Regions from separate parts of the Exiguobacterium sp. s149 genome, predicted to be linked through region 1. Evidence: predicted binding sites of a transcription regulator. Region 1 holds the regulator's gene; each other region holds the start of a gene.
What was found. The regulator Rex, encoded in region 1, represses fermentation and respiration genes when NADH is low (regulators of the CRP and FNR family bind a similar motif). The targets are predictions, from matches to a motif close to TTGTGAAATATTTCACAA.
Positions count from the first base shown of each region.

Region 2: the regulator Rex is predicted to act here: its motif matches at 2,050-2,067, upstream of adhE (bifunctional acetaldehyde-CoA/alcohol dehydrogenase).
Region 3: the regulator Rex is predicted to act here: its motif matches at 1,615-1,632, upstream of KNP81_RS09115 (formate/nitrite transporter family protein).

Region 1 is NZ_JACSLZ010000009.1:9,046-12,326, forward strand. Features, by position in the region: gene KNP81_RS11805 (ABC-F family ATP-binding cassette domain-containing protein) at 1-969, opposite strand, end outside; gene KNP81_RS11810 (redox-sensing transcriptional repressor Rex) at 1,119-1,775, shown strand; gene KNP81_RS11815 (twin-arginine translocase TatA/TatE family subunit) at 1,775-1,993, shown strand; gene tatC (twin-arginine translocase subunit TatC) at 1,996-2,784, shown strand; gene KNP81_RS11825 (hypothetical protein) at 2,909-3,202, shown strand.
Region 2 is NZ_JACSLZ010000005.1:132,514-135,794, forward strand. Features, by position in the region: gene adhE (bifunctional acetaldehyde-CoA/alcohol dehydrogenase) at 1-1,909, opposite strand, end outside; gene KNP81_RS08900 (MarR family winged helix-turn-helix transcriptional regulator) at 2,295-2,741, shown strand; gene KNP81_RS08905 (YebC/PmpR family DNA-binding transcriptional regulator) at 2,821-3,281, shown strand, end outside.
Region 3 is NZ_JACSLZ010000005.1:177,979-181,259, reverse strand. Features, by position in the region: gene mutL (DNA mismatch repair endonuclease MutL) at 1-651, shown strand, start outside; gene KNP81_RS09120 (50S ribosomal protein L25/general stress protein Ctc) at 815-1,483, shown strand; gene KNP81_RS09115 (formate/nitrite transporter family protein) at 1,692-2,534, shown strand; gene KNP81_RS09110 (anaerobic ribonucleoside triphosphate reductase) at 2,724-3,281, shown strand, end outside.

The DNA.
Region 1 (3,281 bases):
TTTGATTGAGAACGAGAGGACGGCGCTGCGCTCATCACCGTCCGGCGCTTCCATCCGGTCGACTTTCTCGAGCCGTTTACGGACACTCTGTGCCCGCTTCGTCGTCGTCGCCCGGGCGATGTTACGCTGGATGAAGTCCTGCATCTTGGCAATCTCTTCTTGTTGCGACTCGAACTGTTTCTTCTCTTGCTCGTAAATGGCAGCCTTCTGTTCAAGGTACTTCGTGTAGTTGCCGACGAAGCGACGGCTCCGGTGGCGCGACAACTCATAGACGACCGAGACGACGCGGTCGAGGAAGTAGCGGTCGTGGGAGACGATGAGGACGGCGCCTTTATAGCCGCTCAAATACTTCTCAAGCCAGCCGAGTGTCTCGATGTCCAAGTGGTTCGTCGGCTCATCCAAGATGAGCAGGTCTGGACTTTGGAGCAGCATCTTGGCGAGAGCGAGACGTGTCCGCTGTCCGCCGGAGAGCGTATCGATGCGGCGTTCGAAGTCGTCCGGATAGAACCGCATCCCGTGAAGGACAGAGCGGATCGTCGCCTCATATTGATAGCCGCCACGGTCTTTGAACGTATGCTGTTCTTCATCGTAAGACGACAAGAGGCGCTCATAGGCGGCCGGGTCGTTCAAGATGCGCTCGGAACCCATGTCTTGCTCCATGCGGCGCAGCGTCTTTTCTTGTTCGATTAAATCGGTGAAGACAGTAAGCATCTCATTCCAAATCGTCTCGTTGGATTCGAGTCCTGAGTCTTGGGCCAGGTAGCCGATGGTGACGTCTTTCGGCTTCATGATGTCGCCCGAGTCGTAGTTGTATTCCCCGGCGATGACTTTGAGCAGTGTCGACTTGCCGGCACCGTTACGGCCGACGAGCGCGACGCGTTCGCCTTCTTGAATTTCGAGTTTGACGTTCTCTAAAATCGGTTCGACGCCGAATGATTTCGATAAGTTATTGACTTGCAGTAGGATCAAGTGAAAAAACCCCTTTCTCTCTATTTAGTATACTTTATTTCTTCCCCATTTCAGGTATATTCATTGAGTGGTCATGTGAATTCGTTTACAATCAAGGTGTATGAAATTAGATTCGTTTGAAACGCGTCGTAAAAAGGAGGCTCTTTCCGTTGAGTCAAAACGAACCAAAGATTCCGCAAGCGACAGCCAAACGGTTGCCACTATACTATCGGTTTATCCAAAGCCTACATTCATCAGGAAAACAGCGTGTCTCTTCTGCTGAACTGAGCGAGGCGGTCAAGGTCGATTCGGCCACAATCCGTCGCGATTTTTCGTACTTCGGTGCGCTCGGGAAAAAGGGATATGGCTATAACGTACAGTATCTGTTAGACTTTTTCCGTAAGACACTGAATCAGGACGAGATTACGAACGTCGCCTTGGTCGGGGTTGGTCATCTTGGGACAGCTTTCGTCAACTATAACTTCCTTAAAAACAATAACACACATATCGTCGTCGGGTTCGACGCAGACGAGACAAAAGTCGGCACGACGATGTCCGGTGTCCCGATTCATCACGTTGATGAGATGGAACAGATCATGAAACAGAACAAGATTGACGTCGCCATTCTCACGGTGCCGTCTGCCTATGCGCAACCGGTCGCGGACGACTTGGTCCGCTTCGGTATTCGCGGCATCTTGAACTTCACACCGGCCAGACTTACTGTGCCGGATACGGTCCGCGTCCACCACATCGACTTGTCGATCGAACTCCAGTCGCTCATTTACTTTATGCAACACTATCCATCTGCTGAGGGGGTCCATCAATAATGGAATTACTATCATCGTTGCTCGTCGTCGGTATTCCTGGGGGAGCGAGTATCTTCATTATCGCCATCGTCGCGCTTATCATCTTCGGGCCGAAGAAATTGCCTGAATTCGGACGCGCCGCCGGACAAACGCTCCGTGAGTTCAAAAATGCCACAAACGGCATGATGAACGAACATGACGAGAAAGATAAGAAAGAACTTGAGAAGAAAGAGCAGTAATCATGAATCATCAACCTGATCAAGAGCGGGCGCTGTCCGACCACTTGACAGAGCTGCGGAGACGACTGATGCTGTCGGCATTTGTCGTCTTTGCCTTCTTTCTAATCGCTTTGCCGAGTGTCAAATACGTGCTCGCCTATCTGCAGGCGGACCTCGTCGAACGAGGGCTTGAGCTGAACGCCTTTGGGGTCGCGGACCCGCTCATGATTTACTTGAACTTGGCGCTCGTCATCGGTCTCGTCGCATCCGGTCCGTTTCTACTGTATCAACTGTGGGCGTTCGTCGCACCTGGTCTGCATCCGAACGAGCGGAAAGCGACGCTCGCTTATATCCCGATCATCTTCATCTTGTTCCTGATCGGTCTTGCGTTCGCCTACTATTGGTTGTTCCCGCTCGTCCTCGATATCTCGACGGACCTCGGGCAAGACCTCGGTCTGACGCAAATCATCGGGGCGTCGAACTACTTCACGTTCTTGCTGCAACTGACCATTCCATTCGGACTGTTATTCCAGTTGCCGGTCGTGACGATGTTCTTGACGCGCATCGGTGTCGTGACACCGTACTTCCTGTCATCGATTCGGAAGTATGCGTACTTCGCCTTGTTCGTCATCGCGGCATTCATCACGCCGCCGGATTTGACGTCGCACCTCATGGTGTCGCTGCCGCTCTTCTTCTTGTACGAGATTAGCTTGTCGATCTCACGCATCACGTACCGGGGCGTGCTCCGTCGTGAGAAAGAGGCGATGGTGAAAGAGCAAGTCGATTTGATGAAACAAATGAATGAGAAGTAAGCATCGTTCTTTAACGGGACGATGCTTTTTTTGTGATTGGGAATAAATGTTTTTAACAACAAGATAAACATTGGACCCACGTGATACGATAAAACTACTTAAACATCAGTCAGGGGGAGAAGCGATGGCTTGGGAGTACTACGGGGATGAACTCATCATCATCGGCGTGTTGACGACAATGTTGCTGATTGCCGGACTGAACTTTTTGAAATCGCGATTCAAGCGGAGACTCGTCTTCTCGTTGATGTTGCTCCTCGCGGGATACGTATCGTGTATCATCGGACTCGTCTGCGTCCGTGGTTGGGACGCTCTGGGGTGGATTTTTATTGGCATTAGTCTGTATGTAATCGGCCTCCTCACCTATATCGGCGTCGTCACTTACCACTGGTTTAAAGCAAGACGCACGACCCATTCATGAATGAACCGTTCCGGTTGCGGAGCGGTTTTTTGTTGTCACACCAGCCGTTCAAACTTTAGACATAATTACGTGAAAAAGT
Region 2 (3,281 bases), on a different contig from region 1:
CGACGATGGCGACGTCCGGTGTGATCGCGTAGTCAGCGATCGGGTATTTGACGTTGCGTTTCTTATCCGTGATGACCGTGAAGGGTGTCACTTCAGAACCCGTGCCTGATGTTGTCGGGATGGCGACGAACATCGACTTGTTACCGAGCGTCGGGAACTTGTACGTCCGCTTGCGGATATCCATGAATTTTTGGCGAAGGTTCGAGAACTTCTCTTCTGGGCGTTCGTAGAAGAGCCACATGCCTTTCGCGGCATCCATTGGTGATCCACCGCCGAGTGCGATAATCATATCTGGTTGGAAGTGACGCATCGCTTCGGCACCGCGCATGACCGTCTCAACTGACGGGTCTGGCTCGACTTGGTCGAAGATGCGGTACTCGATGCCAGCAGGCAAGTTTTTGACGACTTTATCGGCAAATCCGAGTTTGACCATCATTTCATCCGTGACGATCATCGCCCGTTTTTTCGATGTGAGCGATTGAAGGTACTGGACTGAGTTTTTCTCAAAGTAAATCTTTTCAGGGACTTTAAACCACTGCATATTCACGCGACGTCTCGCCACCTTTTTCACGTTGAGTAGATGTTTCGCCGTCACGTTCTCAGAGACGGAGTTTTTACCGTACGACCCACAACCGAGTGTGAGTGATGGTGTCATTTCGTTATAGAGGTCACCGATACCACCGTGTGCCGTTGGCGAGTTGACGATGATGCGGCAAGCTTTCATCCGGAGTCCGAAGGCGAGGATGGCGTCGTCGTCAGTCGAGTGGATCGCTGCCGTATGTCCGAGACCACCGATTTCAAGCATCTTCTCAGCGATAGCAAATCCTTCTTCACGCGATTGGACTTTATAAGCACCGAGCACCGGGCTGAGTTTCTCGTGTGAGAGCAACTCTGTCGCACCGACCGTCTCGAGTTCGGCGATCAAGATTTTTGTATCGGCCGGGACTGTGAGTCCAGCTCGTTCGGCGATCCAGGCTGCCGGCTTCCCGACGATTTCCGGGTTGACCGCACAAGAGTCTGTTTTGATAACGAGTGTCTCGAGTTTCGCTTTCTCTTCTGGTGAGCAGAAGTAGCAACCGAGCGCCGTCATTTCCGCTTTCACTTCTTCATACACTTCTTGGTCGAGGATAATTGCTTGTTCAGATGCACAGATCATGCCGTTATCGAACGTTTTCGACAAGATGACGTCCGAGATGGCACGTTTCACTTTTGCTGTTTTGTCGATGTAGGCCGGAACGTTACCAGGACCGACGCCAAGGGCTGGTTTACCAGTCGAGTAGGCTGATTTGACCATCGCCGCTCCACCAGTTGCGAGGACCATGGCAACACCTGGGTGGTTCATGAGCGCTTTCGTCGCGTCGAGTGACGGTTTTTCGACCCATTGAATCAAGTGTTCCGGAGCTCCCGCTTCGATGGCTGCGTCACGAAGGATCCGTGCCGCTTCACTTGAACACTGTTGTGCCGACGGGTGGAAACCGAAGATGATCGGGTTACGTGTTTTGATGGCGATGATTGCTTTGAACATCGTCGTTGATGTCGGGTTCGTGACCGGTGTGACCCCGGCGACGACTCCGACTGGTTCCGCGATGTACGTGATACCGTTTTGCTCATCGTCCTCGATGACGCCGACCGTCTTCTCGCCACGGAGTGAGTTATAAATATATTCTGTCGCAAAGATGTTTTTGATCATTTTATCTTCAAACACACCGCGACCGGTTTCTTCATATGCATGTTTCGCGAGGGCGACGTGTTGTTCGAGACCTGCGAGCGCCATCGCTTGAACGATTGCATCGATTTTCTCTTGGTCGAACGTCATCAATGTCTCAAGCGCCGTGTGGGCTCTAGTGACGAGCGTGTCGACCATCTGTTCTGCTGATGTTTCTACTACTGCTTTCTCTTTAACTGCCATGTTGGTTTCCTCCTCATGAATGAGAGCTTATACTGTTGACTTGATGGAGAGCACGGGGCAATCAATTGGTTCGAGAAGAGTTTGTGCTTTCCTTCACATTCATAGAATACAACGTTTCTCGCATTTTGTGCGTGACAACAATGTGAACTCTTTCACAATATTTTTCAGGGGAATGAGGATAGGGCTTGCTTTTTCATATGTCGCTCAGTAAAATCGAATGCGTTTTCATGAAAATAAAGTATATGCGATATGAAAACGCTTACATACGTTGTGTCCATGATGGGCGAATGCGCTGTGCAAAATGTCACGGGATGAGGATTGGTCGTCCACCCTGCGCTCGGTCGTGTATAATGAAGAAAGAACCTAATTAGGAAGTGACATGATTATGCCGAGACAAGACGCAGCCGATCAGTTCGTGAAACTGATCCCATTTATTCGCCGGAAGTTGTTACGTCGTTCCGACCTTCCGCAAATCCCAAACTTAAACTTTTCCCACTTTCATCTCCTCATGTTGATTGAAGATGAAGGCGCGGTCACGAACGGACACATCAGTGAGACGTTATCGATTGCCCCGCCGAACGTGACGCCGCTCATCACGAAGCTCGTCGATGAGGGCTACATCACCCGCGTCCCGGACGAACGCGATCGCCGCGTCATCTGGAATCAACTGACCGAAAAGGGCGAACTCGTCCTCCGCGAGCGTCGCGATTCGTTCCGTCGCCTGTTCGAGGACCGTCTCGCGTTTCTGAACGAGGAAGAGACGGACCGCCTGATCGACAGTTTGAAGACGTTGACGGAGATCGTCGAGAAGATGGATAAAAGCGAGGGATGATTTTTGCTCGTCAACATCCACGTCTTCTTATATAATCGAGGATGAATCAATCGAACAATGGAAAGAGAGATGACATGTAATGGGTCGTAAATGGAACAACATTAAAGAGAAAAAGGCGTCAAAAGACGCCAATACGAGTCGCATCTATGCGAAGTTCGGCCGTGAAATCTACGTAGTCGCCCGTCAAGGGGAACCAGATCCAGAATCAAACCAAGCACTCAAGTTCGTCGTCGAACGAGCGAAAACGTACAACGTCCCGCGCGCAATCATCGACCGTGCTATCGACAAAGCGAAGGGCGGCGACGAAGAGAACTTCGACGAGCTCCGCTATGAAGGATTCGGACCGAACGGCTCGATGCTCATCGTCGACACGCTCACGAACAACGTCAACCGGACGGCGTCTGAAGTCCGCGCCGCTTTCGGTAAAAACGGCGGCAACATGGGTGTCAGCGGGTCGGTCGCTTACATGTTCGACGCGACGGCCGTCATCGGTGTCAACGGCATGTCTGCCGACGATGTACTCGAACTCATGATGGAGCA
Region 3 (3,281 bases), on a different contig from region 1:
CTCGTCAATGAAGCGCCTGCACCGACCGACCCGATTATCGAATCGGATAAAATTGAGACGAAAGGAGAGCGGTTGCCGCCGCTCGACGTCATCGGCCAATTGCATGCGAGCTATATCGTCTGCGGTTCCGAAGACGGCATGTATGTCATCGACCAACACGCCGCTCAGGAACGGATCAAATACGAATTGTTTTATGAGCAACTCGGGAATCCGGACAAGGAATATCAATTGTTGCTGCTCCCGCTCCCGCTCGAGTTCACGCAAGAAGAGACGCTCGCGATTGAAGAAGTCGCTCCGCTCTTGAAAGAAGCGGGTCTCGAATTGGAGCCGTTCGGTGGCAACACGTTCCTCGTCCGGGAGATTCCGACGTGGTACCCGCAACACGATTTAGAAGGAACGGTCCGCGATTTGATTGAGATGGCGATTCGGGACCGCTCTGTCAATCTCGCCAAATATCGGGAAGACGCGTCAATCTTGATGGCGTGCAAGCGGTCGATTAAAGCGAACCATCCATTGAACCACGAAATGATGCGGCAATTGCTGAATGACCTCAATCAGACGACGTCCCCGTATACATGTCCGCACGGGCGACCGATCTTGGTGAAATGGAGCACGTACGAACTTGAGAAGTTGTTCAAACGGGTTATGTGACACGCTTGTAATCTTTTTTTAACCGGCTGTAACGTTTATGTCCGGGTGCCTATGGGAACAATATACACATGTCACTCAACGCATCGAGGTTGAGAGGTGGCTTTTTCACTGCCTCACCCTCAAGATGTAGACATGATCGATAAACCAGTAGGGGGAAAAGATTATGGCAGACACGCTTAAAGTAACGAAACGAGAATTACGACCACGTTCGGTCCGCGCAAACTTGCGTAAAGAAGGTAAAGTACTAGGTGTCGTATACGGCTATAAAGTCGAGAGCACACCAGTTGCATTCGAGGAGATGGCACTTCGCAAGATTCTCCGCGAACACGGTGACAACGCATTAATCGAGTTGAACATCGACGGCAAGAAAGTGAACACGCTCGTTCACGGGACTGAAGTTGACCCGTTCACAAACGAATACAAGCACGTCGAGTTCATGGCCGTGAAGATGGACGAAGCGACGGAAGTCGAAGCAGACGTCACACTCGTCGGCGATGCGAAAGGTGTCAAAGAAGGCGGCTTCTTGGCGCAAACGCTTTATAAAGTAACGGTATCGGCGACACCGGCTAACATTCCGGAACGAATTGAACTAGATGTTTCTGAACTCGGTATCGGTGATTCGGTCACGGTAGCTGACATTCCAGAGAACAAAGACTATGAAATCGTCTCGGATGGCGAGCTTCAAATCGCATCTGTAAACGAGCCGGTCTCTCTTGAAGAACTTGAAGCAGACACAGACACAACGACAGAAAGTGAAGCTGAAGCAACTGAAGAAGAGTCGGCTGAGGCATCTTCTGAGGAGTCTGAAGAGAAGTCTGCAGACAAAGAATAAGCTGTATCAAATGACCCTTTGCGAAGGGTCGTTTTTTTCGTCACAAATCCGACAAATGTAAACGATTACGATGTGAAAAATGTGTCAACAAGGTCCAAGGTCGATTGCAATTTATTGGATTCGGGCTTATATTGTTAATGATTTCACATGTTCGTTCTTATTATATGGGTTCATTCAAACAGAAAGAAGGGTTTGTGACATGGCATCAATGGAAATCCATGCACTCGAATCATTACGGAAAAAAGCTCAGGCATCTTCGCAAATGATTCATTATCGGCCAATGGAATACTTTTTACGGGCAATGCTCGCGGGGATCTTTATCGGATTCGCTTCAATCTTCACACTTAAAGTCGTCAACGGAATGTACTTGATCGATTCGCCGTTCACGACACTCATCGGTGGGTTCTCATTCGGGATCGCCCTTGTCATGATCATTTACGGCGGAGCAGAACTGTTCACGGGGAACACAATGTACTTCACGACCTCGACGTTACGCGGCTATACGACGCTCAGCGACACGATGCTCGTCTGGTTACTTTGTTTCGTCGGGAACGCACTCGGTGGCGTCTTGTTCGCCTTGTTGCTTGCCCCGACCGGCGTCATCCAAGAACTCGGGATGGATAACTGGTTGTTCGCGGTCGTCGAGAGCAAGATGCATCATACGACGGTCGAGATTTTCTTCCGTGCCATCTTCTGTAACTGGATGGTCTGTCTCGCGATTTTCTTACCAAAACAGATGAAAAATGAGTTCGCTCAAATCTTCTCGATGATTTTCCTCGTCGCCGTCTTCTTCGCGTCAGGATTTGATCACGTCATCGCCAACTTCGTCTTATTTGCGCTCACGCTCGTCGTCCCACACCCTGAGGCGATTAGCTTTGCCGGCGCCATCCACAACTTGATTCCGGCCACGTTCGGTAACATCATCGGCGGCGCCTTGTTCATGGGTGCGATCTATACGTGGTTGAACGCGAAAGGCTTGCGCGAAGCTCAAGAGTCAGAGGAAAAAGAAGAAGTTGAATTAAAAATCGTGAAACCAGCTAAAGAATTATAAGTTGGGTCACTTGAAAGAACGGTCGAGTCCATATGCGGGCTTGGCTGTTTTTGCGTTTATATCACAACCAACGCTCACAATTTAGACTCCACATCTCCATGCTCAAACATGACATAATCTATATATGGAATTGAATCGAGTTCATAACTCGATTCATATCAATATATAGTGAGGTGATGCGGAGTGAACATGCTCCAGCTTTATGAAGATGTCTGTGTTCTCCCAGATCAAGATCTCGTACAAGAGAACGCCAACGTCGACGGGAAATCACCACTTGGCAAACTGGCACGATTATCCTCGGAAGTATCGAAACAGCTGTCGACAACGTATTTGTTGTCAGAGAGGACACGTCAGGCCGTCGCAGACAACTTTTTGTACATCCACGACGCCGACTATTACGTGACGGGATCGACGACGTGTTGTCAAATCCCGCTCGGCGAGTTGTTGACGAACGGATTTCATACCGGTCACGGGACGATTCGACCACCCCAGGACATCCGTTCGGCGATGGCACTCGCTTCGATCATTCTTCAAGCGAACCAGAATATGCAACACGGGGGTCAAGCGTTCCCGATGTTCGATGTCGATTTAGCGCCATACGTCGAAAAGACGTATGAACGTCAACTGGAGCGTCTCAAGAAGCTTCCGGTGGAATGGTCGACCGAGCAACTTCTCGAAGTCGCTGAGACCGAGACAATCACAGCGACCTATCAAGCGTGTGAAGCGTTCATCCATAATGCCAATTCG